DNA from 4 places in the Aquariibacter lacus genome. Region 3 is predicted to be linked to each of the others. Evidence: predicted binding sites of a transcription regulator. Region 3 holds the regulator's gene; each other region holds the start of a gene.
What was found. Region 3 encodes sigma-54, which starts transcription at its own class of promoters, with help from an activator protein. Its sites were predicted from a motif close to TGGCANGNAANCTGCTTT; they were not measured.

Region 1: JI742_RS01200 (TorF family putative porin) is a predicted target of sigma-54. The motif match lies at 2,778-2,795, and genes of this name have one in related genera.
Region 2: JI742_RS00410 (MSMEG_0572/Sll0783 family nitrogen starvation response protein) is a predicted target of sigma-54. The motif match lies at 5,407-5,424, and genes of this name have one in related genera.
Region 4: JI742_RS03330 (ammonium transporter) is a predicted target of sigma-54. The motif match lies at 3,678-3,695, and genes of this name have one in related genera.

Annotation. Positions count from the first base shown of each region.
Region 1 covers NZ_JAERRA010000001.1:253,196-260,389, reverse strand. The annotation lists gene JI742_RS01215 (DUF2490 domain-containing protein) at 1-139, shown strand, start outside; gene JI742_RS01210 (glycine zipper 2TM domain-containing protein) at 287-1,021, shown strand; gene JI742_RS01205 (YifB family Mg chelatase-like AAA ATPase) at 1,089-2,609, opposite strand; gene JI742_RS01200 (TorF family putative porin) at 2,852-3,613, shown strand; gene JI742_RS01195 (P-II family nitrogen regulator) at 3,640-3,978, shown strand; gene JI742_RS01190 (ammonium transporter) at 4,015-5,496, shown strand; gene gshA (glutamate--cysteine ligase) at 5,716-7,011, shown strand.
Region 2 covers NZ_JAERRA010000001.1:89,115-96,308, reverse strand. The annotation lists gene JI742_RS00435 (DUF1631 family protein) at 1-53, opposite strand, end outside; gene secF (protein translocase subunit SecF) at 62-1,105, opposite strand; gene secD (protein translocase subunit SecD) at 1,141-3,030, opposite strand; gene yajC (preprotein translocase subunit YajC) at 3,148-3,480, opposite strand; gene JI742_RS00415 (aminotransferase-like domain-containing protein) at 3,645-5,072, opposite strand; gene JI742_RS00410 (MSMEG_0572/Sll0783 family nitrogen starvation response protein) at 5,497-5,979, shown strand; gene JI742_RS00405 (Nit6803 family nitrilase) at 6,055-7,176, shown strand.
Region 3 covers NZ_JAERRA010000001.1:450,273-457,466, forward strand. The annotation lists gene JI742_RS02100 (ABC transporter permease) at 1-587, opposite strand, end outside; gene JI742_RS02105 (SAM-dependent methyltransferase) at 584-1,426, opposite strand; gene lptA (lipopolysaccharide transport periplasmic protein LptA) at 1,583-2,161, shown strand; gene lptB (LPS export ABC transporter ATP-binding protein) at 2,158-2,952, shown strand; gene JI742_RS02120 (RNA polymerase factor sigma-54) at 3,067-4,662, shown strand; gene JI742_RS02125 (THUMP domain-containing class I SAM-dependent RNA methyltransferase) at 4,824-6,230, shown strand; gene JI742_RS02130 (calcium:cation antiporter) at 6,285-7,194, opposite strand, start outside.
Region 4 covers NZ_JAERRA010000001.1:728,589-735,782, forward strand. The annotation lists gene JI742_RS03310 (NAD kinase) at 1-548, opposite strand, end outside; gene hrcA (heat-inducible transcriptional repressor HrcA) at 697-1,719, shown strand; tRNA gene JI742_RS03320 (tRNA-Ile) at 1,767-1,843, shown strand; gene dut (dUTP diphosphatase) at 1,873-2,349, shown strand; gene JI742_RS03330 (ammonium transporter) at 2,395-3,594, opposite strand; gene JI742_RS03335 (efflux RND transporter permease subunit) at 3,808-6,975, opposite strand; gene JI742_RS03340 (hypothetical protein) at 6,975-7,194, opposite strand, start outside.

The sequences.
Region 1 (7,194 bases), 200 kb from region 3:
GCTGGTTGGTGCGATGTGGTCGCCGGTCAGCACGCGTCGCGTCGAGTTCGGATACTTGAACCAGTGGATTGACAACCTCGCTCCGCGTGAGAATTCGGTCAACCACGTGCTCTACCTCGGGCTGTATCAGCGCTTCTGAGCGATGCCGCCTGTCCACCGGCAGGCGGTCTGAGGCGTTGAAGGACCGGGGTGCAGACCCTGGGCTGGAACCGGATGGTGTCCGGAGCGGTCCGACGACTGCCCGTCGTTCTCGGGCAAACCTTGGCCTGTCCGATCTGGAGCACGCATGTCTTCCCCCCTGACCGAAACCCCTGGCGCGGTGGTGCCGCGCATGCACCGCAGCAGCCTTGTCATCGGCCTGGTCAGCGGCGGCCTGATCGTCGCAGCGGCCCTTGGCTTGCGTGCCGTGATTGCGGCGGACGATCCGCCGGCCGTGGCCGCCGCACCGGCTGTCCTGGCCGAAGCCGCGCCGGCCGCGCGGCCGACGGTGGAGGTCTTCGAGCCGGCCCCCGCAAGCCCGGCGCCTGCGGCCACCGAGCGCAAGCCCGCGCCGGTCGAGAAGGCCGCCGCGCCGCGCCCCGCGCCGGCCAAGGTGGCCCGGGCGGAAGCGCCCCCGCCTGCGACGGCCCGTCCGGCGCCTGAAGCTGCCGTGCCGGCCGCCGCCACGCCGCCTGCTGCGCCTGCGCTGTGCAGCGACTGCGCGCGGGTGATCGAGGTCCGCAGCGAGCAGCGCAAGGGCGAGGCCAGCGCCCTGGGCGCGATCGGCGGCGCGGTGGTCGGCGGCTTGCTCGGCAATCAGGTCGGCGGGGGCAGCGGCCGTTCGGTGGCGACGGTCGGCGGCGCCGTGGCGGGCGGCTATGCCGGCCGCGAGCTGGAGAAGCACCTGAAGAAGAAAGTCGTCTGGATCACCGAGGTGCGCCTGCCCGAGGGCGGCAGCCGCAGCTTCGAGCAGGCCACCGAGCCGGACTGGACGATCGGCGATGTGCTGGAGATCCGCGACGGCCGGCTGGTCCGGCGCTGAACGGGGACCGACCTGGCACCGACCGGGCATTTGAGCGGGCGCTGAGTGCCCGCCGCGCCAAGCGCGCTCAGCCGCCCGGCCCCAGCACGCGGCGCAACTGGATGGCCTCGGCCACGTCGCCGGGCTGCAGGGCCTCGCGGCCGGCCAGGTCGGCAATCGTCAGCGCCACCCGCAGCACGCGGTGGTGGCTGCGGGCGGACCAGCCCAGCCGGCTGCCGGCCTGCTTCAACAGGGCATCCACGGCGGCCGGCCGGCTCGCGCAGGCCGATTCCAGCGCCGCGGCCTCCAGCCGGCTGTTCAGCAGGCCCTGCCGCGCCTTTTGCCGGGCCTGGGCAGCGGCCACCCGTTCGGCCACTTGCGCGCTGGATTCGCCGGCCGGAGCGGCCAGCAGGGTTTCGGGCGGCAGGGCCGGCACCTCCACCTGAAGATCCAGCCGGTCCAACAGCGGGCCGCTGAGCCGGCCCTGGTAGCGGGCCACCGCCTCGGGCGTGCAGTGGCACAGGCCGCGGCGGTCGCCGGCCAGGCCGCAGGGGCAGGGGTTCATGGCCGCGATCAACTGAAACCGCGCCGGAAACTGCACGCGCCGCAGCGCGCGGGCGATCGCGATCTGGCCGGTCTCCAGCGGCTCGCGCAGCGCCTCCAGCGCGGGGCGGGGAAATTCCGGCAGCTCGTCGAGGAAGAGCAGGCCCTCATGGGCCAGCGAGATCTCGCCCGGCCGCGGCGGCGCGCCGCCGCCGACCAGGGCCGCCGCGCTGGCGCCGTGGTGGGGCGCACGCAGCACGCGCTCGCCGAAGCGTTCGGGCACGAAGAGGCCGGCCAGGCTCAGCACGGCAGCCGATTCGAGCGCGGCGGACTCGTCCAGCGGCGGCAGCAGGCCCGGCAGGCGCTGGGCCAGCATGGACTTGCCGCTGCCCGGCGGGCCGACCAGCAGCAGGCTGTGGCCGCCGGCCGCGGCGATTTCCAGCGCGCGCTTGGCGGCGGTCTGGCCCTTCACATCGCGCAACTCGGGGCCGGGGCCGGCGGCGGCCCGCTCGGGGGCCAGGGCGCGTGGCAGGGCCTGCGCGGCGTCGCCGGGCAGGCAGGCGCGGACGACATCCAGCAGATGATCGGCCGCGCAGACGCGCAGCCCCGGCACGCGTGCCGCCTCCTCGGCGCTGCGGCGCGGCAGGATCAGGCCCTGGGCGCTGCCCTCGCGGCGCAGCGCCAGGGCCAGGGCGAGTGCGCCGCGCACCGGCCGCAGCTCGCCGGCCAGCGAAAGCTCGCCCGCGCAGGCCCAGCCCTGCAGCGCGGCCGGATCGATCTGGCCGCTGGCCGCCAGCACGCCCAGGGCGATCGGCAGGTCGAAGCGGCCGCCTTCCTTGGGCAGGTCGGCCGGCGCCAGGTTGACCGTGACGCGCTGGTTGGACGGGAAGCTAAGGCCGCTGGTCAGCAGCGCGGCGCGAACCCGCTCGCGGGCCTCCTTGACTTCGGTGTCGGCCAGGCCGACCAGGGTGAAGGCCGGCAGGCCGTTGGCCAGATGCACTTCCACGGTGACGTCCGGCGCCTGGAGTCCGTCCAGGGCGCGGCTGTGGATGGTGGCGAGCTGCATGGTCGCCATGGTGCGCGGCCCGACGCGGGGTCTGCGATCCCGCTCGCGGGTGGGCTGCGTGCACTGTGCTGGTGCGTAAGCCGGACGCCCGCGCGACTCGGCCCGCCCTTGGGGCGCCCCGGACGCCCTGCAGCCCCCCGTGCGCCTTGCCACGCGGGAGCTGGGCGCTGGCACGGCTCGTGCAGACAGGCACAAGGCAGTTCGCTGCTGAACCTACGAACCAATCAACGGAGCCCACTCGCATGAAACTGAATGCCATCGCCCTGGCTGCTGTCCTGGCCGCCACCTCCTTCGGTGCCCAAGCTGAGGCCAAGTCTGACTGGACGGTCACCGGCAACGCGGGTCTGTTCACCGACTACCGGTTCCGCGGCATTTCGCAGACCGACAAGAAGCCGGCCTTCCAGGGCGGTTTCGACGTGGGCCACAGCTCGGGCTTCTACCTGGGCAACTGGAACTCGAACATCGACAGCGAGTTCTTCGGTGGCGCCAACCTCGAGCTGGACTTCTACGGCGGCTACAAGGGCGCGGTCGGCGACATCTCGTATGACATCGGCCTGCTGCACTACATGTACCCGAACAGCGACCGCAGCCTCGCCGAGAAGGTCAAGAACACCGAGGTCTACTTCGGCGCCAGCTACAGCATCGTCAGCGCCAAGTTGTACTACCCGCTGGGCGACTTCTTCAGCGCCGAAGACAACGTCGGTGGCGGCAATGCCGGTGGTTCCTACTACCTCGACCTCTCGACCGCCTACGACCTGGGCGGCGGCTGGGGCCTGAGCGGCCACATCGGCTACCAGAAGCTCAAGGGCGCAGCCAAGCTGGCCGAGATCGACGGCACCGTCACCTCGAGCTACGTCGACTGGAAGCTGGGCGTGACCTACGCGCTGCCCAACGGCTTCGTCGCCGGCCTGGCCTACATCGACACCAACCGTGACTACGCGGGCGTGGGCGGCACCAAGATCAGCGGCAGCACCGCGGTCCTTTCGCTGTCCAAGACTTTCTGAGTCTTGTCTTTCTTGAGGAGACCGACATGAAGATGGTGACCGCCGTCGTCAAGCCCTTCAAGCTTGATGAAGTGCGTGAAGCCCTCAGCGCCATCGGCGTGCAGGGCATCACGGTGACCGAAGTCAAGGGCTTCGGCCGCCAGAAGGGCCACACCGAGCTCTACCGCGGTGCGGAATACGTCGTGGACTTCCTGCCCAAGGTCAAGATCGAAGCGGCCGTGGACGATGCGATCGTCGACCGCGTGATCGAGGCGATCGAGACATCGGCCCGGACCGGCAAGATCGGCGACGGGAAGATCTTCGTGTCGTCCCTTGAACAGGTCGTGCGCATCCGCACCGGCGAAACCGGCAAGGATGCGCTGTAAGCGCGCCCTGCCCAAGAACCCAGGAAGAAGACAACCATGCGCAAACTGATTGCTCTGTGTGCCTTGGGAATGGCGCTCCTCGGCTTTGCCGGGGTGGGCCATGCCCAGGACGCGGCGTCCGCCCCGGCGGTCGTCGAGGCGGCCTCGGCCGTCGTGGAAGCGGTGGCCGAAGCCGCTGCGGCCGAACCCGCGGCGGCCCCGGCCCCCGTGCCGAACAAGGGCGACACCGCCTTCATGACGATGGCCACGGTCCTCGTCATCCTGATGACCCTGCCCGGCCTGGCCCTGTTCTACGGCGGCTTGGTGCGCAGCAAGAACATGCTGTCGGTGCTGATGCAGGTGATGGTGATCTTTGCCCTCATCTCGGTGCTGTGGGTGGTCTACGGCTACTCGGTGGCCTTCACTGCGGGCACGCCCTACTTCGGCAGCCTGTCGAAGGTGCTGCTGGCCGGTGTGACGCCTGAATCGCTGGGTGCGACCTTCAGCAAGGGCGTCTACATCCCCGAGCTGACCTTCGTCGCCTTCCAGGGCACCTTCGCCGCGATCACGACCGCGCTGATCATTGGCGCCTTCGCCGAGCGCATCAAGTTCTCGGCCGTGCTGCTGTTCTCGGTGCTGTGGTTCACCTTCAGCTACCTGCCGGTGGCGCACATGGTCTGGTACTGGGACGGCCCAGACGCGATCACCGACGCCGACACGCTGGCGACCGTGACCGCCAACGCGGGTGCGCTGTGGGCCAAGGGCGCGCTGGACTTCGCGGGTGGTACCGTCGTGCACATCAATGCGGCGGTGGCGGGCCTCGTCGGCGCCTATGTGGTGGGCAAGCGCATCGGCTACGGCAAGGAATCGATGGCGCCGCACAGTCTGACGCTGACCATGGTCGGTGCCTCGCTGCTGTGGGTGGGCTGGTTCGGCTTCAACGCCGGTTCCAACCTGGAAGCCAACGGCATCTCGGCGCTGGCCTTCATCAACACCGTGGTCGCGACGGCCGCGGCGACGCTGAGCTGGATCGCCGGTGAAGCGCTGATGAAGGGCAAGGCCTCGATGCTCGGCGGTGCCTCGGGTGCGGTGGCCGGCCTGGTCGCCATCACCCCGGCCTGCGGTTTCGTTGGGGTTGGCGGTGCGCTGATCATCGGCCTGATCGCCGGCGTGGTCTGCCTGTGGGGCGTGAGCGGCCTGAAGAAGCTGCTGGGTGCGGACGATTCGCTGGATGTCTTCGGCGTCCACGGTGTCGGCGGCATCGTCGGCGCGCTGCTGACCGGCGTGTTCGCCTCGCCGGACCTCGGCGGCACCGGCATCTGCGACTACGTGGCCAACACCTGCGGTGGCTTCCCGGGCATCGGCGCGCAGTTGATGATCCAGGCCGAGGGTGTGCTCTACACCATCGTGATCTCGGGTGTCGTCTCCTTCATCGCCTTCAAGCTGGTTGACCTGATCGTCGGCCTGCGGGTGAGCGAAGAGGAAGAGCGCGAAGGCCTCGACATCAGCTCGCACGGCGAGACGGCCTACAACAAGTGATCGACTAGGCGATTCCGGCCCCGCGGGCCGGAACCGTCGGCGTCAGCTCCCGACAAGGGGCTGCCTTCGGGCAGCCCCTTGTCTTTTGGGCCTTGCACCCGCATGTGCTGACATGGGCTGTTGCTTCGTTCGCCCCGCCTGCCCTTGCCCCTGGCAGGGCCGTTGCGGCGGCTGCCTAGAATTTCAGCTTCTCCTGACGCCCTCCCGGGCCCGCCCACCATGGTTCCGCACCTCATCACCGCGCTCAACGGCCCGATCAACGAGCTGGAGCAGCGCATCCTGGAATCCATGCCGGCGATCGAGCGCTGGTTCCGCCTCGAATGGATGGAGCACACGCCGCCCTTCTACACCTCGGTCGATGTGCGTAATGCCGGCTTCAAGCTGGCCCCGGTCGACACCAACCTCTTCCCCGGCGGCTGGAACAACCTGACGCCGCAGATGCTGCCCCTGGCCGTGCAGGCCGCGATGGCCGCGATCGAGAAGATCTGCCCCGAGGCCAAGAACCTGCTGCTGATCCCCGAGAACCACACCCGCAACAGCTTCTACCTGACCAATGTCCAGCGTCTGGTGCAGATCTTCACGCAGGCCGGGCTGAATGTGCGGCTGGGCTCGCTGGACCCGACCGTCATCGCGCCGACCACCCTGGCCCTGCCCGACGGCGGCGAGCTGTGTGTCGAGCCGCTGATCCGCGGCAAGCGCCGCCTGGGGCTCAAGGACTTCGACCCCTGCACCATCCTGCTGAACAACGACCTCACCGCCGGCATTCCCGCCGTGCTGGAAAACCTGCATGAGCAGTACCTGCTGCCGCCGCTGCATGCGGGCTGGGCGGTGCGGCGCAAGAGCCAGCACTTCGACGCCTATGAAGAGGTCGCCAAGAAGTTCGCCAAGCTGCTGGGCATGGACCCCTGGCTGATCAACCCGATGTTCGGCCGCTGCGGCAAGCTGGACTTCCAGTCCGGCGAGGGCCAGGACTGCCTGCAGACCCATGTCGACACCCTGATCGGCAAGGTGCGCCGCAAGTACAAGGAATACGGCATCCAGGAGAAGCCCTTCGTCGTCGTCAAGGCCGACAACGGCACCTATGGCATGGGCATCATGATCGTGCGCGATGCCAAGGAGCTGGCCGAGCTGAACCGCCGCACCAAGAACAAGATGAGCGTCATCAAGGACGGCCAGGAGGTCAACGAGGTCATCATCCAGGAAGGCGTGCCGACCTACGAGCGCATGAACGATGCGGTCGCCGAGCCGGTCGTCTACATGATGGACCGCTATGTGGTGGGTGGCTTCTACCGCGTGCATGCCGACCGCGGCATCGACGAGAACCTGAACGCCCCCGGTGCGCAGTTCGTGCCCTTGGCCTTCGCCGAAAGCCACCACCTGCCGCGCCCCGGCGAGAAGCCGGGCGCCAGCGCGCCCAACCGCTTCTACATGTACGGCGTGATCGGCCGCCTGGCCATGCTGGCCGCCAGCTACGAGCTGGAGGCCCACGACCCCCTGGCCGAGACCGATTACTGACCGGGCGCGTCGGCGGGCTGACGTTTTGTGTCAGCCCGGCCCGGCGGCGGTCGGCACCCGCGGCCGGGCTGGTCCGGGCCAGCGTGGCATCCGCCACGCGCGGGCCGGCCGGGTCTGACATTTCCTGTCAGGCACGGCGTCTGCGGAGAAGAGGACACCGGTGGACGCTCCGCCCCCCGGAGC
Region 2 (7,194 bases), 360 kb from region 3:
GCCTGCGCGGCAGCCGGGTCGGGCGGGGGAGGGGGCTGGCGCGTCCCGTCCACGCCAGGGGTCAGACCACCGCGCCCGCGTTGGGATCGTCCGGATCGCCCTCGCGGCGCACCGGCGCCTTGATCAGGTCCTCGCGCTTGACGCCCAGCCACATCGCGATCGCCGCGGCCACGAAGACCGAGGAATAGATGCCGAACAGGATGCCGATGGTCAGCGCCAGCGCGAAGTAGTGCAGGGTCGCGCCGCCGAAGATCAGCATCGACAGCACCATGATCTGCGTCGAGCCGTGGGTGATGACGGTGCGGCTGATCGTGCTGGTGATGGCGTGGTCGATGACCTGCGGCGTGTCGAGCTTGCGGAACTTGCGGAAGGCCTCGCGCACGCGGTCGAAGATCACCACCGACTCGTTGACCGAGTAGCCCAGCACCGCCAGCACCGCCGCCAGCACCGAGAGCGAGAACTCCCACTGGAAGAAGGCGAAGAAGCCCAGGATGATGATCACGTCGTGCAGGTTGGCGACGATGCCGGCCACCGCGAACTTCCATTCGAAGCGGATCGCCAGGTAGATCATGATCCCGACGATGGTCACGGCCAGGGCGATGGCGCCGTCGCGGGCCAGTTCGGCGCCCACCGAGGGGCCGACGAACTCGCTGCGCTTGAGCGTCACCGGCTCGGCTTCGCCGGCCATGCAGGCCTGGCGGCTGAGCTGCTCGCCTTCGGCCGAGACCGATTCGATGCGGCTGACCGTGCCCGACTCGGCCGTGCACAGGGTACTGAAGACCGAATCGACCAGGGTCTGCTGGGCGGCGGCGCTGTTCTCGCCGCGCAGGGGCAGGCGGATCAGCACGTCGCGCGAGCTGCCGAAGTTCTGCACCTGCACCTCGCCGAGCTTCTGGGCCTCGACGGCGCTGCGCACCTTGTCGATGTCGGCGGCCTGGGTGTAGGCCACCTCCAGCACGGTGCCGCCGGTGAACTCGATCGAAAGGTGCAGGCCGCGGGTGGCGATGAAGAAGACCGCGGCGACGAAGGTGAGCAGGGAGATCGCGTTCAGCACCAGGGCATGGCGCATGAAGGGGATGTCGCTGCGGATGCGGAAAAGCTCCATGGGAGGTCCTTGGGGAATCGCGCTTCGGGACGGCCTCAGCCGCGCGGGGCCGGGGTCGAGCCGGGAGTCGTCGTCTGGGGCTTCCAGACCTGGCCGATGGACACCGTCTTCAGCTTCTTCTGGCGGCCGTACCAGAGGTTGACCAGGCCGCGCGAGAACAGCACCGCCGAGAACATCGAGGTCAGGATGCCCAGGCAGTGCACGACGGCAAAGCCGCGCACCGGGCCGGAACCGAAGGCCAGCAGGGCCACGCCCGCGATCAGCGTGGTGATGTTCGAGTCGAGGATGGTCGCAAAAGCCCGCTCGTAGCCGAGGTGGATGGCCGTCTGCGGCGCCGCGCCATTGCGCAGTTCCTCACGAACCCGCTCGTTGATCAGCACGTTCGCGTCGATCGCCATGCCCAGGGTCAGGGCGATGGCGGCGATGCCCGGCAGCGTCAGCGTGGCTTGCAGCATCGACAGCACGGCCGTCAGCAGCAGCAGGTTCAGCGCCAGCGCCAGCGAGGAGAACACGCCGAACAGCATGTAGTAGGCGCACATGAAGACCGCGATGGCCGCGAAGCCCCACATCACGCTGTTGAAGCCCTTGGCGATGTTCTCGGCGCCCAGGCTCGGGCCGATGGTGCGCTCCTCGATGATCTCCATCGGTGCGGCCAGCGAGCCGGCGCGCAGCAGCAGCGCGGTGTCATTGGCTTCCTGCGTCGTCATGCGGCCGCTGATCTGCACCCGGCCGCCGCCGATCTCGCTGCGGATCACCGGCGCGGTCACCACCTCGCCACGGCCCTTCTCGAACAGCAGGATGGCCATGCGCTTGCCGACGTTCTCGCGCGTCACGTCGCGGAAGATGCGCGCGCCCTTGCCGTCGAGCGTCAGGTTGACGGTCGGCTCCTGGGTCTGGCCGTCGAAGCCGGGCTGGGCGTCGGTCAGGTTCTCGCCGGTCAGCACCACGGCCTTCTTGACGACGATGGCCTGGCCGTTGCGGTCCTGGAAGCGCTCGGTGCCCAGCGGCAGCACGCCGCCGTTCAGGCCGCCCAGGGCCTCGGGGCTGTCGTCGACCATGCGCACTTCCAGCGTGGCGGTGCGGCCGATGATGTCCTTGGCCTTGGCGGTGTCCTGCACGCCGGGCAGTTGCACCACGACGCGGTCGGCGCCCTGCTGCTGGATCACCGGCTCGGCCACGCCGAGTTCATTGATCCGGTTGTGCAGGGTGTTGATGTTCTGCTTGAGCGCCTGGTCTTGCAGGCGCAGCGCGGCCTCGGGCTTGAGCGTGGCGCGCAGCAGCAGGTCGCTGCCGTCGGCGGCGTCGGCGAAGTTCAGGTCGGGCAGGGCCTCCAGCAGGGCCTCGCGTGCCTTGATGCGGGTTTCGGCATCGCGGAAGCGCAGGTCGATGCGGCGGCCTTCGCGGTTCACGCCGGCATGGCGGATGCCCTTGTCACGCAGCACGGTGCGCATGTCGGCGCCCAGGGCCTCGATGCGGCGGTCCAGGGCCGCGGGCATGTCGACCTGCATCAGGAAGTGCACGCCGCCGCGCAGGTCCAGGCCCAGGTACATGGGCAGGGCATGCAGGCTGCCCAGCCAGGCCGGCGAGCGGCTGACCAGGTTGAGCGCGACGATGTAGCCGGGGTCGGCCGGGTCGGGGTTCAGGGCCTTGGCGATCGCGTCCTTGGCCTTGATCTGGGTGTCGGTGTTCTCGAAGCGGGCGCGGATCGAGCTGCCTTCGAGCTGCACGAAGTCGGCATTCACCCCGGCTTCGCGCAGCGCGCCTTCCACGCGCGGCAGCAGCTCGGCCGTCACCTTGACGGTGGCCTTGCCGCTGGAGACCTGCACCGCCGGCGCCTCGCCATAGAGGTTGGGCAGCGCGTAGAGCAGGCCGACGACCAGCGCGACCACCAGGATCGCGTACTTCCACCAGGGATAACGATTCATTGCCTCATCCTCGCAGGCCCCGTGCAGGGGGCTTCTTCTTGGGGGCAAGGCCGCGGCGCCCGGCGGGCGTCCGCGGCCTTGCGGTGGGGCTCGGGGGCGGCCGGCGGGCCGCCCGGATCACTTCAGCGTGCCCTTGGGCAGCACCTGCACCACGGCTTGGCGCTGGATCTGGACCTCGACACCGTCGGCCAGTTCCACATGCAGGATCGCCTCGCCCAGCTTGCTCACCCGGCCCAGCAGGCCGCCGCCGGTGACGACCTCGTCGCCCTTGGCCAGGGCGTCGATCATGGCCTTGTGCTCCTTCTGCTTCTTCATCTGCGGCCGGATCATCACGAAGTACAGCACCACGAACATCAGCAGCAGCGGCAGCATTGACAGCAGGCTGGACTCCGGGCCGCCGGCAGGCGCGGCGGCGGGGGCGGTCTGGGCAAAGGCTTGGGCAATGAACACGATCGGATCCTTCGTGGAGGGGTCGGTTGGGTCGCGGGCCGGCCCGCGCGGGCGACCGGGGCGGCGCACGGCTCACCGTGGCGCGCCGGGCGCATGAAGCGCGGGATTGTAGGTGGGGGCCTCCATGGCCCCGAACGCCGCCTGCGGCGCGCGCCCGGCCCGGCCTACATCGCCGCGCCCTGGGCGGCGCGCGGATGGTCCAGCGCCTCGGCCAGGCGGCCGAGCATGGCCCGGCAGTCGGCATGCGACTGCGGCCCGCCCAGGCACAGGCGCAGCGCATCGGGCGGGTCGCCGTCGGTCGAGAAGGCGACGCTCGCGACCGCGCCCACGCCCTGGTCGCGCAGCCAGGCGGCCAGCTCGACCGGCTGCCAGGGCGGGCCCAGGCGCAGCCAGGCATGGAAGCCATCCTCCGGCGCGATCAAGCCCGGCGGCCCGCCGGGCGCGCCCTGGGTGCGGGCCGGCATCACCGCGCCGAGCAGCTCGCGGGCCAGGGCCTGGCGCTCGCGGCCGATCTGGCGCACGGCGTCCAGCATGCGCGCGGCGGTGCCGTCGCGCAGCCAGCGGGTCGCCAGCGCATTGCTGAGCGGCGAGGCCATCACCGACAGGCCGCGCAGCGTGCCGGCCAGGCGCTCGGCCTCGCGCGCGCTCGGCGCGGCCACATAGGCGGTGCGCAGGCCGGCGCCGAAGCACTTCGACAGGCCGCTCACATACCAGCCCAGGCCCGGCGCCAGGGTGGACAGGGCCGGCGCATCCAGCCGCGCGGGCAGCATGGCGTAGGCCTCGTCCTCGATGATCGGCACGCTGTGATGCAGGGCCAGGTCGGCCAGCAGCTCGCGGCGGGCGCGGCTGATGGTCAGCGTCGAGGGGTTCTGCAGCGTCGGGTTCAGGTAGAGCGCGCGGGGCTGCAAGTGCTTGCAGGCATGTTCGAAGGCCAGGGCGCTCGGACCTTCCTCGTCGCAGGGCAGGGCATGCAGTTGCACGCCCAGTTGCGCGGCGATCGCCTTGAGCCCCGGGTAGCCCAGGCATTCCACGCAGATCAACTGCCCCGGCCGCGCGAACTGCGAGATCAGCGCCACCAGCACGCTGTGGATGCCCGGCGCGACCAGGGTGCGTTCGGCCGTCACGCCCGGCACTTGCGCAGCCAGCCAGTCGGCCCCGGCGGCGCGGTCCTCGGCGCTGCCGCCGAAGGCCTGGTAGCGCAGCAGCGCATGCAGGTCGGCCTCGCCGAACACGGCTTGCGCGCCCTCGCGGATGCGCGCCAGCAGGGCCGGGTCGTCGGGCTCGGGCGGCAGGTTCATCGTCATCGCTGCGCCGCCGCGCAGCGGCAGGGCCGGCGCGCTGCCGCGCACATAGCTGCCGCGGCCGCTCTGTGCATCGATCAGGCCGCGGCGCTGCGCCTCGGCATAACCCCGCGCGACCGTCGTGTAGTTCAGCCCGGTCGCCTGGGCCAGCTCGCGCAGCGTCGGCAGGCGGTCGCGCGCGACCAGGCGGCCGCTGCGCACGTCCTCGGCGATCAGCTCGGCCAGCAGCAGGTAGGCCGGCCGGTCGGGCTGCTGAAGGCGGCGGCGCCAGTGGGCCGGCAGGGGGCTCATGCGGGGCGGGCTCTTGATTGCAGGCGCATGCCGACTTGATTGCATGAGACGTGCCGGCCCCGGCCCGCCGGCCGGCCGCACCAGCACGGCTTGATCGCGCGGCTTGATTGCAGATCCGCCCCTGCGCCGGTGCGGCCGCGCGCCACCTGCCGGTGCGCCCGATCGCGAGCCTCCATGCCGGTGACCGGCCGGTCACGGGTAATCCCGTAGTGCATCCGCCCGCCAACGTGCGGGCCGCGGCGCGGCGGCACCGGCCTCGTCGACAGGCCAGGCCCATGGCGGCGGCTTGATCGGCACTTGATTGCAGGCCCGGGCCTGCGCCGCGGCCCGGGCATGGCACGGCCGATGCAATGCAGGACGGTGCCGAGCCGCGGGGCCGGCCTTCCTTCCTGCTGTCCCGCACCGCCCATCCCCTGGAGCCGCCATGCCCAAAGTCACCCTGCCGATGCGCCAGAAAGGCGATGTCCTTGTCGATTACGAAGAGAAGGTCTTCGAGGACGTGAAAGCCCAGCCGGGCGAGAAGGCCCTGGTCACCTTCCACACGGTGGCCTTCGAAGGCTCGATCGGCCTGGTCAACCTGCTGCAGGCCCTGCGCCTGCTGCGCAAGGGCTTCGAGACCTCGGTGCTGCTCTACGGCCCCGGCGTCACCCTGGGCGTGCAGCGCGGCTTCCCGACGATCGGCGACGAGGCCTTCCCCGGCCACCTGAACTTCAACAAGCAGATCGAGAAGTTCATCGCCGAAGGCGGCAAGGTCTACGCCTGCCGCTTCGCGCTGCAAGCGCTCTACGGCCACAGCGAGAAGAACCTGATCGAGGGCGTGATCCCCATCAACCCGCTGGACGTGCTGGACCTGACCCTGATCCACCGCCGCGACAACGCCTTCATGCTGCACAGCTGGACCCTGTGATGCCGCGCCCCGCCGCGGCCCACGGGTCGTGGCGGGGCCGCCGCGCCACGCGCTGCCCACCAACTGCCTCCGCCCATGCTGCCCCACCGCATCGTCCGCGCCGCCGCCGTGCAGCTCGCGCCGGACCTGGACCGCCCCGCCGGCACCACCGAGCGCGTGGTCGAGGCCCTGGCCCAGGCCGCGGCCAGGGGGGCGCAGCTCGTCGTCTTTCCCGAGACCTTCGTCCCCTACTACCCCTACTTCAGCTTCATCAAGCCGCCGGTGGCGATGGGCGCCGACCACCTGCGCCTGATGGCCCACGCCCCGCGCGTGCCGGGCCCCGAGGTGGAGGCCGTGGCCGCCGCCGCGCGCCGCCACGGCCTGGTCGTCGTGCTCGGCATCAACGAGCGCGACGGCGGCAGCCTCTACAACGCCCAGCTCGTCTTCGATGCCGATGGCCGGCTGCTGCTGCACCGCCGCAAGATCACGCCGACCTACCACGAGCGCATGGTCTGGGGCCAGGGCGATGCCGCCGGGCTGCGGGTGGTCGACACGGCGGTCGGCCGCGTCGGCGCCCTGGCCTGCTGGGAGCACTACAACCCCCTGGCCCGCTATGCGCTGATGGCCCAGGGCGAGGAGATCCACGTCGCGCAATTCCCCGGCTCGATGGTCGGGCCGATCTTTGCCGACCAGATGGAAGTCGCCATCCGCCATCACGCGCTGGAATCGGGCTGCTTCGTCGTCAATGCCACCGGCTGGCTGCATGAGGTGCAGATCGCCAGCATCACGCCCGACCCCGCCCTGCAGAAGGCCCTGCGCGGTGGTTGCTGCAGCGCCATCGTCTCGCCCGAGGGCGTGCACCTGGCGCCGCCGCTCAAGGAGGGCGAGGGCATGGTCGTCGCCGACCTCGACTTCGCGCTGATCGACAAGCGCAAGCGGATGATGGATTCGGTCGGCCACTATGCCCGGCCCGAGCTGCTGAGCCTGGCGATCAACACCCGGCCGGCGCAGGCGGTGGTGGGCATGGCGGGCGGGCCGCCGGGGGCTGCGGCGCCGGCTGCGGCCCTGGCATCGACGCTGTCACCCTGCCCAGTCCCCGCCGCGCCGGCTGTGCCCGCCGAGCTTGCGCCGGTGCGTCCCCTCGACCCGACCGCGCCCCCGCCCGCCGCCGCGGCCCGCCCCGCCCAGGTGCCGGCTGCCCAGCCGGCCCGGCCCTGATCGCCCCTGCCCGCTGCC
Region 3 (7,194 bases):
GTGAGGAAGAGCAGCGCGGTCAGCGCGAAGCCGAGGATCTCGCCGGTGTCGGTGATGAAGATCGCGATCACGCTGATCCACAGCGCCAGGCCGGCGGTCAGGCCGACGCGGCCCAGCCACAGCAGGGGCAGGGCCAGCACCGACACGCCCAGGCCGGGGCCCCAGACCGCGCAGGCCAGGCCCAGCAGCAGCAGGCCGAGCAGCTCGGGCAGTGCACCGCCGACCACGCGGGCCAGCGGGATGGCCTCGGCCGGGAAGGTGGCGGCCTCCAGCAGCGGCTTGTCCTGACGCAGGCTGCCGCAGGCCCGCTGCAGGCCGTCGGCCAGGGCCTGGAAGGGCAGCAGGCCGGCCAGGATGAAGAGTGCGTACTGGCGCGCATCGACCGTGTCCCGCCCGCCGCCCATGACGAGGACGAAGACGGTCAGGTAGATCGCCATCGTCGCCAGCGGTTGCAGCAGCGCCCAGATGCGGCCCAGCCGGGTGCCGGCATAGCGGGTTTGCAGCTCGCGCCGCGCCAGCGTGACCAGCGGCGCCAGCAGCGCGCCAAGCGCCGCCCCGGCGGGCGGGCGGGCCGGGGCCGCGCTCACGCCGGTTTGCGGACCAGGATCTCGACGGCCGTGATCAGCTCCAGGTAGGAGATCTCCGGCGACCAGCTCTTGCCCATGCGCTGCTCGAAATTCAGCCAGGGCTCGAACACCGCCACATAGGCCGGCTCGCGCACGTAGTGCAGCTTGAAGCCGGGTTCGAGCACCACGTCGACGAGGCTCGGCAGGTCCGGCATGACGAGCTGGTAGACCTCGTTGAGCTTGCGCATGTCGGCTGCGTGCTGCGCGGCCAGCTCGGGCCGGGTGCGGAAGTCCTGGCCGTAGAAGTCCTTGATGTAGAGCAGGCCGCCCGGCTTGAGCACCTGCCAGGCCTGGTGCAGCACGGCGCGGTAGTCCTGCGCGTGGCAGATCGACTCCAGGAAGAGCACGCGGTCGAAGCTGTTCTCGGCGTAGAGGTCGGTCAGGCGGTGGAAGTCGCCGACCCGCACCGAGACGCGGTCCTGCAAGCCCTTGGCGGCCACCCGCTTGCGGCCGGCCTGCACCTGCACCTCGGACAGGGTGAGCGCTTCGAGCTTCAGGTCGTGGTGCCCGGCCAGCCAGGTCGCCGGACCGCAGACGCCGCAGCCGGCGTCAAGCACGCGCAAGCCGTCGTGAATGCGTGCGCCCTCGGCAATGTGGCGCATCAGGTCCTCGGTCGAGGCCGGGCGGCTGCCCTGGAAGATTTCGCCGAAGCCGTCGAGGTAGGCCTGGGTGTTCTGGTCGTAGTACGCCCGGACGCCCGAGGTGTAGTGACCTTCCACGGCCTGCCGTGCGTCACGCACGGGCGGGATCGGGGTGTCGGACGCGCAGGCCTGCGGCGGATTGGGGGCTGTTGCGCTCATCGGACTCCACCCATCGAGTGAATGATCGGAAAGGGGGGAGAGATGGTAGCCGGACGCGTCGGGCCCGCTTCGACGGACGTGAGCGCTTCCTTCGAGACAAGCGCGGCTCTGGCCCTAGAATCGGCAGCAAGATTCATGCCGATGAAAGCCCGCGACGTGTCCCTCCTGACCGCTGCCCCCCGGGGCCTGCACCCGCTCCCGAGCCTGCTGGTGGTCGCTGCCCTGCTGGGCTTGCTGCCGACCGCCCAGGCCGAGCGGGCCGACCGCCAGGCCCCGCTGTCCTTCAGTGCCGACACCGCCCGGGTCGACGATCTCAAGGCCGTGCACACCCTGAGCGGCAATGTCGAGATCACCAAGGGCAGCATCGTGATCAAGGCCGCCCAGGTCGAAGTGCGCCAGGGCAAGGACGGCCACCAGATCGCCGTGGCCAGCGGCGGCGCCAGGCGCGCCACTTTCCGCCAGAAGCGCGAGGGCCTGGAGGAATTCATCGAGGGCGAGGCCGAGCGCCTGGAATACGACAGCCGCGCCGACACCGTGAAGCTGGTCGGCCAGGCCGTGATGCGCCGCCTGCGCGGCAGCACGGTGGCTGACGAGGTCAATGGCAGCGTCATCACCTACGACAACGGCAGCGAGGTCTTCCAGGTTCAGGGTGGCGCAACGCCGGGCGGCGGCACCGGCCGCGTGCGCGGCGTGCTCACCCCGCGCGAGACGCCGGCCGCCGGGGGCAGCCGGTGACGACCGCCCTGCCCGAGGCCCCCGTCCGCAGCGCGACCGCCGCCGCGCCGGCCAGCCGCTTGCAGGCCCGCGGCCTGCACAAGCGCTACGGCCCGCGCACGGTGGTCAAGGAAGTGCACCTGGCTGTCGACGGCGGCGAGGTGGTCGGCCTGCTCGGCCCCAATGGGGCCGGCAAGACGACCAGCTTCTACATGATCGTCGGCCTGGTGCGCGCCGATGGCGGCGAGATCCAGCTCGACGGCCAGCGCATCGAGCGCATGCCCATCCACCGCCGCGCGCGCATGGGCCTGTCCTACCTGCCGCAGGAGGCTTCGATCTTCCGCCGCCTGACGGTCGAGCAGAACATCCGCGCCGTGCTGGAGCTTCAGCTTGACGCCGCCGGCAAGCCCTGGACCGAGGCGCGCATCGCCGAGCAGCTTGAGCGCCTGCTGCGCGAGCTGTCGATCGAGGGCCTGCGCGAACTGCCGGCCCCCGCCCTGTCGGGCGGCGAGCGCCGCCGGGTCGAGATCGCCCGCGCCCTGGCCACGCAGCCGCGCTTCATCTTGCTCGACGAGCCTTTCGCTGGCGTCGACCCGATCGCCGTGATCGAGATCCAGCGCATCATCGGCTTCCTCAAGTCGCGCGGCATCGGCGTGCTGATCACCGACCACAACGTGCGCGAAACCCTGGGCATCTGCGACCGCGCCTACATCATCAGCGAGGGCCGCGTGCTGGCCGAAGGCCGGCCCGACGAGATCGTCGAGAACGCCGATGTGCGCAAGGTCTACCTGGGTGAGCACTTCCGCATGTGAGCGCTGCCCGCCACCCCTGCATCTCCTGCCCGCTCTGCCCGCCTTGCCTGCCCTGATCCGCGCCCCGGCTTCCCCCGCGACTGTTGCCCCGACCGTCTCCGTTCCCGACCGCGCATGAAGCCCTCCCTCCAGGTTCGCCTTTCGCAGCATCTTGCGCTGACCCCGCAGTTGCAGCAGTCGATCCGCCTCTTGCAGCTTTCGACGCTGGAGCTGCATCAGGAAGTCGAGCAGATGCTGGAGGCCAATCCCTTCCTCGAAGTCGACGACGAGGCGCCGAACGCCTACGAGCTGTCCACCACCCCGCTGGCCGAGCGCAGCACCCCGGCCGAGCGCAGCGACGAGCCCTGGGAAAGTTCCGGCAGCACAGGCTCAGACGCTGAGCCCGAGCCGGCCGGCACCGACACCATGGAGTTCGGCGCGACCGAGCGCGAGGATTGGGAGAACGGCACCGAGCGCGAGGACTTCGACGGCATCGGCGAGACGCCGATGACTGCCGCGGCCAGCAGCGGCCCGGCGCCGGAGGGCGATGAGCTCGACCCCGGCGAGCGCAACACCGTCGCGCCCAGCCTGCAAGAGCATCTGCGCGAGCAACTGCTCGGCATGCGCCTCTCGCCCGAGGACCGCGCGGCGGTGATGGTGCTGATCGAGTCGCTCAACGAGGACGGCTACCTGGCCGACCCGCTGGAAGACATCGCCACCGCGCTGGCCGGCGGCGAGCCCGACCCCGAGGACCCGGACGCCTGCGCGGCCCACGAGGAAGCCCGCGAGCTGCTGCTCGACCGCCTGCGCTGCGCGCTGCGCTGGCTGCACAGCCTGGAGCCCTGCGGCGTCGGCGCCCGCGACCTCGCCGAATGCCTGGTGCTGCAGCTGCGGCAGAAGCCGCGCAGCGAGGCGCAGGTCATCGCCATCCTGGTCGCCAAGCATCACCTGGAGCTGCTGGCCCGCCGCGACACCCGCAAGCTGACCGCCGCCACCGGCGCCGACGAGGCCCTGCTGCGCGAGGCCCAGGCCCTGATCCGAAGCTGCGAGCCCAAGCCCGGCCGGCCCTTCACCAAGGCCGAGGCCAACATCGTCGTGCCCGATGTGATCGTGCAGAAGCTCGGCCGCGGCTGGAAGGTGGTGCTCAACCCCGACGTGATGCCCAAGCTGCGCATCAACGACCTCTATGCCCAGGCCTTGCGCCAGCACCGCGGCGGACGCGGCGGCAGCGGCGGCGGCGAGGGCGCGCCGGCCCTCAGCGCGCGGCTGCAGGAGGCGCGCTGGTTCATGAAGAACATCCTTCAGCGCTTCGACACCATCCAGCGCGTCAGCCAGGCCATCGTCGAGCGGCAGAAGAACTTCTTCAGCCATGGCGCGATCGCGATGAAGCCGCTGGTGCTGCGCGAGATCGCCGACGAGCTCGGCCTGCATGAATCCACCATCAGCCGCGTGACCACGGCCAAGTACATGGCCACACCCTACGGCACCTTCGAGCTGAAGTACTTCTTCGGCAGCTCGCTCAACACGGAAGCGGGCGGCAATGCCTCCAGCACCGCGGTGCGCGCGCTCATCAAGCAGCTCGTCGCGGCCGAGGACCCGGGCAAGCCGCTGTCCGACAGCCAGATCAGCCAGATGCTGGAAGAGCAAGGCATCCAGGTCGCCCGCCGCACCGTCGCGAAGTACCGCGAAGCCCTCAAGATCGCCCCCGCCAACCTGCGCAAGGCCCTGTGAACCGTCCTGATCCCCGGGGCCGCCGCGACGGCGCCGCCCCCCAGGCCACGTCGCGTGGCCCCGCCCATCCAGGCCACGACGGTCGCTCCCAGCGCCCCCCGCAGGACCGTCCCCGCGCCCAGGCCCCGGCCCGCGACCCGGCCGACGTCCAGGGCCTCTTCCTGCCCTGCGCTGCCGGCGTGGAAGCCCTGCTGCTCGAAGAGGTGCAGCGACTGTGCCCCCGGGCTCATGGGCTGAGCCGCCGCGGCGGCGTGGCCCTGCCGCGCGGCCGCGAGGCCGAGGCCATGACGCTCAACCTGCACAGCCGTCTGGCCCAGCGCGTGCTGTGGACGGTCGCCCATGCGCCCTACCGCGACGAGGAGGACATCTACGCCCTCGGCCGCAGCGTCGACTGGTCGGCCTGGATCTCGCCGCGCGAGACCCTGCGCGTCGATGTGAGCGCGCAGCGCTCGCCGCTGCAGAGCATCAAGTTCGCCGCCCTGGTCATCAAGGATGCCGTCTGCGACCAGCAGCGCCAGCAGTTCGGCGAGCGATCCGATGTCGAGACCCGCTGGCCCGACCTGCCGCTGCTGCTGCATCTCGGTCCCGAGGAGGCCACGCTCTACGTCGACACCTCGGGCGAGGCCCTGTTCAAGCGCGGCTGGCGCCAGGACCAGGGCGAGGCCCCGCTCAAGGAAACGCTGGCCGCCGCCATGCTGGTCGCCGCCGGCTGGCAGGGCCGCGAACAGGATGGCCCGCTGCTCGACCCGGTCTGCGGCAGCGGCACCATCGCCATCGAGGCGGCGCAGCTTGCCTGCGGCATCGCGCCCGGCCTGCAGCGCCGCTTCGCCTTCGAGCGCCTGCTGCCCTTCCGCGAGGCGCGTGTCGCCGAGGCCTGGCGCACGCTGCGCGGCGAGGCGGTGGCGGCCGTCCACGCCCCGGCCGTGCAGGTCTATGCCGGCGATGTGTCCTTCCGCATGAGCGACTTTGCGCTGCGCAATGCCCAGCGTGCGGGCGTGCTCGGCACCGCAGCCACTGGCGGCCGGGCCGCGCTGGAGATCAAGACCGCCGATGCCCTGCAGCGCATGCCGCCGGCCGCCGCCGGCACCCTGATGCTGAACCCGCCCTATGGCGAGCGCATCGACCCCAAGGGCACGGGCTCGCTGCGCCGCGAGGACGGTGCCCCCGCCGCCGGCTACGGCCGCCCCGACCCGCGTGCCGCCCGCCGCAGCGCGGCCGAGCGCCTGGGCTGGGATGCTGCCTCTCGCGAGGACGAAGCCTACGGTGGCAGCCTGCCGCCGCCCGCCGTGCGCGCCGCACGCGAGGCCTTTGAAGGCGGCGGCAGCGCCGAGGACTTCTTCGCCCGCCTGGCCGCGCACTGGAAGCGCCACTACGCCGGCTGGACGGCCTGGCTCCTCAGCCCCGATCCGCAGCTCGCCCACGCCCTGCGTCTGAAGGAAAGCCGCCGCGTGCCGATGTGGAACGGCCCCATCGAATGCCGCTTGATGCGCTTCGACCTGGTGGCCGGCTCGGCCCGCGCCGCGCGCGAGCCGGGGCCGGATGCCGACGCCCCGCCCACCGAGGCCTGAGCCACTGCACCCGGCGCCCCGCCCCGGGCGGCCGGCCGGGGCGCGCCCACTGCCTTAGGGCACCAGGGCCAGGAAGAGGAAGGCCGCGAACAGCACCAGGTGCACGGCGCCCTGCATCACCGTCGTGCGGCCCGTGCCCAGGGTCATGCCGCTGACGATGAAGGTCAGCAGCAGCAGCACCAGGTCCTTGGGAAGCAGGCCCAGTTCCAGTGGCAGGTCCAGCCACCAGGCGGTGGCCACCACCGCCGGGATCGTCAGCCCGATGCTGGCCAGGGCCGAGCCCAGCGCCAGGTTCATGCTGGTTTGCAAGCGGTCGGCGCGCGCGGCGCGCACGGCGGCCCAGGTCTCCGGCAGCAGCACCAGCAGGGCGATCGCGATGCCGATCACCGCCTTGGGGGCGCCTGCCGAGGCCACCAGGCCCTCCAGCGTCGGCGAGAGCTGCTTGGCCAGGCCCACCACCGACACCAGCGCGACCAGCAGCAGGCCGAAGCTGGCCCAGGCCGCCGCCACGCCGGGCGGCGCCGCATGGGCATGCTCGTCATGCTGCCGGGTGGGCGGCAGGAAGTAGTCGCGGTGCCGCACCGTCTGCACGAAGACGAAGATCATCCACAGCACCAGCGAGGACACGCCGGCAAAGACCAGTTGCGACAGCGTGTAGGTGCCGCCGGGCGAACTCGTCGTGAAGCTCGGCAGCACCAGCGACAGGCCGGCCAGCGCGACCAGGGCCGCCAGCGAGGACGTCGCCCCGTCGATCTGGAAGCTCTGCTCATGGTGATGCAGGCCGCCGACCAGCACGCACAGGCCGACCACCCCTGTGCAGATGATCATCACCGCGGCAAAGACCGTGTCGCGCGGCAGCGTCGCCGTGTCCGGCCCGCCGGCCCGCATCATCGAGACGATCAGCGCCACCTCGATCACCGTCACCGCCACCGCCAGCACCAGGGTGCCGAAGGGCTCGCCCACC
Region 4 (7,194 bases), 280 kb from region 3:
CCGTCGGCGCGGAAGTTGGCGACGAAGTCGCCCTGCACCTCGACCCGCATCTCGACCATGCCCGACATGCCGCCGCGGGTGACGACCACGTCGTTGACGGCATGGCCCTCGAAGATGGTGCGGCGCATGCTGCCGCCTTCGTCGCGGGTCACGCAGCCGGCCAGCATGGTGCGCTGCTCTTCCTCGTAGTCACCGGCGATCATCGGCGCCAGGGTCTCGCGCAGGGCTTCGAGCGGGATGTCGGTGATGAAGCCGAGCCGGCCCTGGTTGATGCCGACCAGCGGCACGTTCTGCGGCGCGAGCTGGCGGGCCACGGCCAGCATGGTGCCGTCGCCGCCGACGACCACGGCCAGGTCGCAGTGCCGGCCGATCTGCTCGGGCGGCAGGGCCGGGTGCTCGCTCAGGCCGGTGTTCAGCGCGGTGGCCTCGTCCAGCGAAACCTCCAGGCCCTGGCTCAGCAGGAAGTCGGCCACCTGGGCCAGCACCCGGCGGCTGCCCGGGGCTTGGTACTTGCCCACGAGGGCCGCATGTTTGAAGCGCGCGGGCATGAGGAATGCAGGAGAGGGTGTCGAAAAATTACACCACAGCCCCCTGCGTCCACCGGCTCGGACCGACTGGGGTGAACCCCCCTTGCCCGCGCCGCCGCGGACGGCCCCCTGGGCCCGCGGGACGGGGCGGCCTCCTAGAATGAGCCGCATGCTGGATGACCGCGCCAAGACCCTGCTGAAGACCCTGGTCGAGCGCTACATCGCCGACGGGCAGCCGGTCGGCTCGCGCACCCTGTCGCGGGCCTCGGGCCTGGAGCTGAGCCCGGCGACCATCCGCAACGTGATGGCCGATCTCGAAGATCTCGGCCTCATCGCCAGCCCGCACACCAGCGCCGGCCGCGTGCCGACCGCCCGCGGCTACCGGCTCTTCGTCGACACCATGTTGACCGCCCGGCCGCTCGACGCCGCCCAGGTGCTGTCGCCCGAGGGCGCGGCGCCGCTGGCGCCGGACCAGCCGCAGCGCGTCATCGCCCATGCCGCGCAGATGCTGTCGAGCCTGTCGCACTTCGTCGGCGTGATCACGGCGCCGCGCAAGGCCGGCGTCTTCCACCACCTGGAGTTCCTGCGCCTGGGCGAGCGGCGCGTGCTGGTCATCCTGGTCGCGCCGGACGGCGATGTGCAGAACCGCCTCATCGTCACCTCGCAGGACTTCACGGCCGCCCAGCTCATCGAGGCCACCAACTTCATCAATGCGCACTACGCCGGCCTGACCCTGGATGCGGTGCGCGAGAAGCTGCACACCGAGGTGGATGCGCTGCGCGGTGAGATCGCCCAGCTCATGCAGGCCGCCGTGCAGATGGGCAGCGCCGCCGCGGGCGAGCCGGCCGAGCAGCTCGTCGTCAGCGGCGAGCGCAACCTGCTGACCGTGCAGGACTTCTCCAGCGACCTCGGCAGCCTGCGCAAGATGTTCGAGCTCTTCGAGCAGAAGACCCAGCTCATGCGTCTTCTGGAAGTCTCCAGCCGCGCCGAGGGCGTGCGTATCTACATCGGCGGCGAGAGCCAGTTCGTGCCCTACGAAGAGCTGTCGGTCGTCTCCGCGCCCTACACGGTCGACGGCCAGGTCGTCGGCACCCTGGGCGTGATCGGCCCGACCCGCATGGCCTACGAGCGCATGATCCAGATCGTCGACATCACCTCGCGCCTGGTCGGCCAGGCGCTCAGCCAGAAGTAGGGCGGCGGGCCGCCCCGACGCCGCGCCACAATGCGCGCCTGCCCCGGGGGCCGGAAGCTTAAGCGGTATAAGCAAGCGACTCATAATCGTTCGACAGTGGGTTCGAGTCCCACCCGGCCTACCAATCCTGGCCCTTCGCCGCGAGCCGTTCCGATGTCCCTGCCCAACGAGATCGAGATCCGCGTGCTCGACGCGCGATTGAACGACTGGGGCCTGCCGCGCTACCAGACGGCGCTGGCGGCCGGCCTCGACCTGATCGCCTGCCTCGATGCGCCGCTGACGCTGGAGCCGCAGGCCCCGGCCGTGCTCATCCCCAGCGGCCTGGCGCTGCACATGAATGCCGAGGGCCTGTGCGCGATGGTGCTGCCGCGTTCCGGCCTGGGCCACAAGAAGGGCCTGGTGCTGGGCAACGGGGTCGGCCTGATCGATGCGGACTACAGCGCCCAGCTCTACATCAGCGCCTGGAACCGCAATCCGGCCGAGAGCGGCCGGGCCATCACCGTGCAGCCGGGCGAGCGCATTGCGCAGCTCGTCTTCGTGCCGGTGCTGCGGCCGGCGCTGCGGGTGGTCGAGCAGTTCAGCGCCGGCAGCGTGCGCGGCGCGGGCGGTTTCGGCTCGACGGGCGTCTGAGGCGCGCCCGGGCCGGGCGGGCGGCGGGGCCGCCCGCGGCCGGCTTCAGCCCTCGCGCTCGGGCGTCGCGCGGATCTTGTGGACCGCCAGGTCGGCGCCGAGGTATTCGTCCTCCGCATCCAGCCGCAGGCCCACCGCGGCCTTGATCAGGCCGTAGACCAGGGTGCCGCCGATCACGGCCACCAGCACGCCGGCCAGGGTGCCGACGAGTTGCGCGCCGAAGCTCACCCCGCCCAGGCCGCCGAGCGCGGTGCTGCCGAACAGGCCGGCCGCCAGGCCGCCCCAGGCGCCGCACAGGCCGTGCAGCGGCCAGACGCCGAGCACGTCATCGATCTTCAGCTTGTTCTGCGTGATGACGAACATCTTCACGAACAGCGCACCGGCGACGCCGCCGGTGGCCAGCGCGCCCAGCGGATGCATCAGGTCCGAGCCGGCGCAGACGGCGACCAGGCCGGCCAGCGGGCCGTTGTAGGCAAAGCCCGGGTCGTTGCGGCCCAGGGCCCAGGCGACGAGGGTGCCGCCGACCATGGCCATCAGCGAGTTCACCGCGACCAGGCCGCTGACCTTGTCGATGGTCTGCGCGCTCATCACGTTGAAGCCGAACCAGCCGACGGTGAGGATCCAGGCGCCGAGTGCGAGGAAGGGGATGTTCGAGGGCGGGTGCGCGGCGCTGACCCGGCCGTCCCGGCCGTAGCGGCCGCTGCGCGCGCCGAGCAGGATGACCGCCGGCAGCGCGATCCAGCCGCCCACCGCATGCACGACGACCGAGCCGGCGAAGTCGTGGAAGGGCTGGCCGAACCAGGCCGTCAGCAGCTCCTGCATGCCGAAGCGGCCGCCCCAGACCATGCCTTCGAACAGCGGGTAGATGCAGCCGACGATGGCGAAGGTTGCAGCAAGCTGCGGATTGAAGCGGGCCCGCTCGGCGATGCCGCCCGAGACGATGGCCGGGATGGCGGCCGCGAAGGTCAGCAGGAAGAAGAACTTGACCAGCTCGAAGCCGTTGCGCGCGCCCAGCTCGGCGGCCGGCACCAGGAAGCCGACGCCGTAGGCGATGGCATAGCCGATGAAGAAATAGGCCAGGGTCGAGACGGCGAAATCGACCAGGATCTTGACCAGGGCATTGACCTGGTTCTTGTGCCGCACGGTGCCCAGCTCCAGGAAGGCAAAGCCAGCATGCATGGCCAGCACCATGATGGCGCCCAGGAGGATGAACAGCGTATCGCTGCCCGCTTTCAGTTCGTCCATGCCGACCTCGTCTGCACTTGATTGGTGTTGTGAGCGCTATTGCGGTGCGCCGTCGCCCGACCTCGGGCGATTGGCGGGCGGGGCTTGCAACTCGCGTTCCATGCCGGTGCGCGATGCACTGTGGCAAGGCTGCGCTGCCCCCTTGCGGAGCCATCCCCGGCCCATCCCGGGCCGATACGGACGCGAAACGGGGCCGAAACGGGGCGGATGCGCTCAGGCCGGTCCCGCCGCAGCCTGCGCCGCGCTGCGGAAGCGGCCGAACTTCAGCAGCACCGTCGGCAGCACCAGCAGGTTGAGCAGGGTCGAGCTGATCAGGCCGCCGACGATCAGGGTGGCCATCGGCCCCTCGATCTCGCGGCCCGGCTCGGCGCTGCCCAGGGCCAGCGGCGCCAGGCCCAGGCCGGTGACCAGGGCGGTCATCAGGATGGAGGGCAGGCGTTCCTGCGCGCCGCGCAGGGCGGTGGCCAGGTTCCAGGGCAGGCCCTCGACCTCGACAAGCTGCTGGTAGTGCGAGACCAGCATGATCGAGTTGCGCAGCGTGATGCCGAAGAGCGTGACGAAGCCGACCACCGAGCCCAGGCTCAGCCCGCCGCCGCCGGCCAGCACCGCCACCACGCCGCCGATCAGGGCAAAGGGCAGGTTGATGAAGGTCAGCACCAGATGGTGCAGCGAGCCGAAGGCCAGGTAGAGCAGGGCCGCCACGCCCAGGCTGGCCAGCAGGGCGGCGGCCAGCAGCTCGCTGCGGGCGGCGCGCTGGGCCAGGGCGGCGCCGGTGACCTCGATGTGGTGGCCGGGTGCGAGCTGCACCCGCTCGGCCAGGTCCTGGCGCAGGCGTTCGACGAAGCGCTCGGGGTCGCGGCGCGGATCGATGTTGGCCACCACGGTCTGCACCCGCCGGCTGCCCTCGCGCAGGATCTTGTAGCGGCCCTGGCCCAGCTCGACATCGGCCACCTCGGCCAGGCGCAGCAGGCGGCCATCGCGGGCACGCAGCGGCAGCTCGCGCACCTGGCCCAGGTCCTGGCGGGCCTCGGGGGCCAGGGTCAGCACCAGCGGCGCGGGCCGGCCGCCGAGCCGGTCGCTGCCAGCCACCTCGCCCAGGGTCAGGCCGTCGTAGGCCATCTGCACGGCCTGCATCACCTCGCCGGCGCTCAGGCCGTGGCGGGCCAGGGCCTCGGGCCGCAAGCGGATGGCCAGCTCGGGCGTGCCCGGCGGCGCGAGCTGCTGCACGTCGCGCACGCCGCGCTGCGCGGCCAGCACGGCGGCCACCGCCTGGCTGTCGCGGTCCAGCGCATCGAGTGAGGGGCCGTAGAGCTGCACCACCACATCGGCCGGGTGGCCGCTCACGGTCTCGCCGATGCGCTCGGTCAGGAAGGTGTTCACGCCGAACTGCAGGCCGGGGAAGCCGGCGCTGCCGGCGGCCTCCTCGTCGCTGCGGTCCTCGTCGCCATCGTCGCCCGACAGGCTGCGGCGGATGTCGGCCAGGATGCGCGCCTGCTCGGGCCCGGACTTCTGGCCGATCTCGACTTCGATCTCGCTGTAGTGCGGGCCGAAGGTGTCGGCGCCGTCCTGCGCGCGGCCCACCCACTGCGCGACCGACTCGACCCCGTCGATGGCCAGCAGCGTCTCGCTGACCCGCTTGCCCAGGCGCAGCGATTCGCCCAGCGAGGTGCCGGGGATCGCGGCCATGTGCACGATGTAGTGGCCTTCCTTGAGCGGCGGGATGAAGCGGCCGGCCAGCAGCGGCAGCACCGCCAGGCCCAGCGCCATCAGCAGGCCGGTGCCGATCAGCACCGGCAGGGCATGACGCTCCACCGCCAGCAGCAGGCGGCCGTAGCGCGGCTTGAGCCAGGCGATCAGCGGCGGATCGCCCGCCGGCAGCGGCCGGCCGCCCAGCAGCAGCAGCGAGAGCGCCGGCGTCACCGTCAGCGCCACCGCCAGCGAGGCCAGGATGGCCGCGATGTAGGCCAGACCTAGCGGCGCGAAGAGCTTGCCCGCCACGCCCGAAAGCGTCAGCAGCGGCACGAAGACCAGGGCGACGATGAAGGTGGCATAGACCACCGAGGCGCGCACCTCCATCGAGGCCTCGTAGACCACTTGCCACAGCGGCCGGCCGTCGGGCGCGGCGCGGTGCTCGCGCAGGCGGCGGAAGATGTTCTCGCTGTCGATGATCGCGTCGTCGACCACCTCGCCCAGCGCAATCGCCAGGCCGCCCAGCACCATGATGTTGAGGCTCATGCCGGCGCTCGTGATCGCGGTGATCGCGGCCATCAGCGACAGCGGGATCGCCACCACCGAGACCACCGCCGTGCGCACGTTGTAGAGGAAGAGGAAGAGCACGCCGATCACCAGCGCCGAGCCGATCAGCACATCGCGCTGCACATGGCCCACCGCGGTGGCGATGAAGCGCGCCGGTCGGAACAGGTCGCGGTGCAGCTCGGCACCCTGGCTGCGCAGCGCCGGCTCGATGCTGGCCAGCGCCAGGTCGAGCCGCTCGGTGAGCTGCTGGGTGTTGGCGCCGAGCTGGCCCTGGATCATCAGCAGCACGCCGGGCTCGCCATTGATCAGCGCGCCGTTGTAGGGCGGCGCGCCGGCCTCGCGCAACTGCGCCACCTGGCCCAGGCGCACCGGCTGGCCGCCGTGCCGGCCGATGACGGCCGATTCCAGCGCCGCGGCCGTCTCGCCGCCGAGCAGCAGCTTCAGTGGCACGCGCTGGTTGGGTGTCTCCACGAAGCCGGCGGGCCGGCTGCCCCCGGCAGCGCGCAGGGCCTCGACCAGCTCGTCCAGGCCCAGGCCCAGGCGTGCCAGGGCCTCGGGGTCGAGCTGCACCTGCCACTGGCGTTGCAGGCCGCCGAACACATTCACATCAGCCACGCCCGACACCGCCAGCAACTGCGGCCGCAGCACGCCGTCGACCAGGCTGCGCAGGGCCACGCCGTCCAGCGTCTTGGAGGTCAGGCCCACGCCCAGCACCGTCGAGGCCGAGGAGGTCAGCGGCGTGATGTGCGGCACCACGCCCTCGGGCAGGCCGCGCGTCTGGGCCAGGCGCTCGGCCACCTGCTGGCGGTTGCGGTGCAGCTCGCCCCGCTCGTCGAAGATCAGCGTGACCACCGACAGGCCCGGGATGGACTGCGAGCGCAGCGATTGCAGGCCGACCAGGCCCGAGACAGCCTGCTCGATGGGCTGCGAGACGCGCGCCTCGACCGCCTCGGTGCCCAGGCCCGGCGCCTCGGTCTGGATTACGACCTGGGCGGGCGCGAATTCCGGGAAGACATCGAGCCGGGCCTCGCCAAGCTGGGCCAGGGCCAGGCCCAGCAGGGCCAGGGCCAGGCCGACGACCAGGCCGGCCCGGCGGACCGAAAAGCGGAGCAGGGCGGCGATCATCAGTCGTCGTTCTCGTTCTTCAGCAGGCCCTTCTGCTCTTCGGACAGCAGCAGTTGCGCGCCGCGCACGACCACCGGCTGCGTCGCGTCGAAGCCCGGCAGGAACCAGCGGCCCGACGCGCCGGGCTCGCGCTCGGCCCCGGGCAGGGCCTGGCGGCGGAAGGCTTGCAGCGGGCCGGCGGCAGCGGTTGCCGCGGGGGCCAGCTCGTCGTCGTCGTCA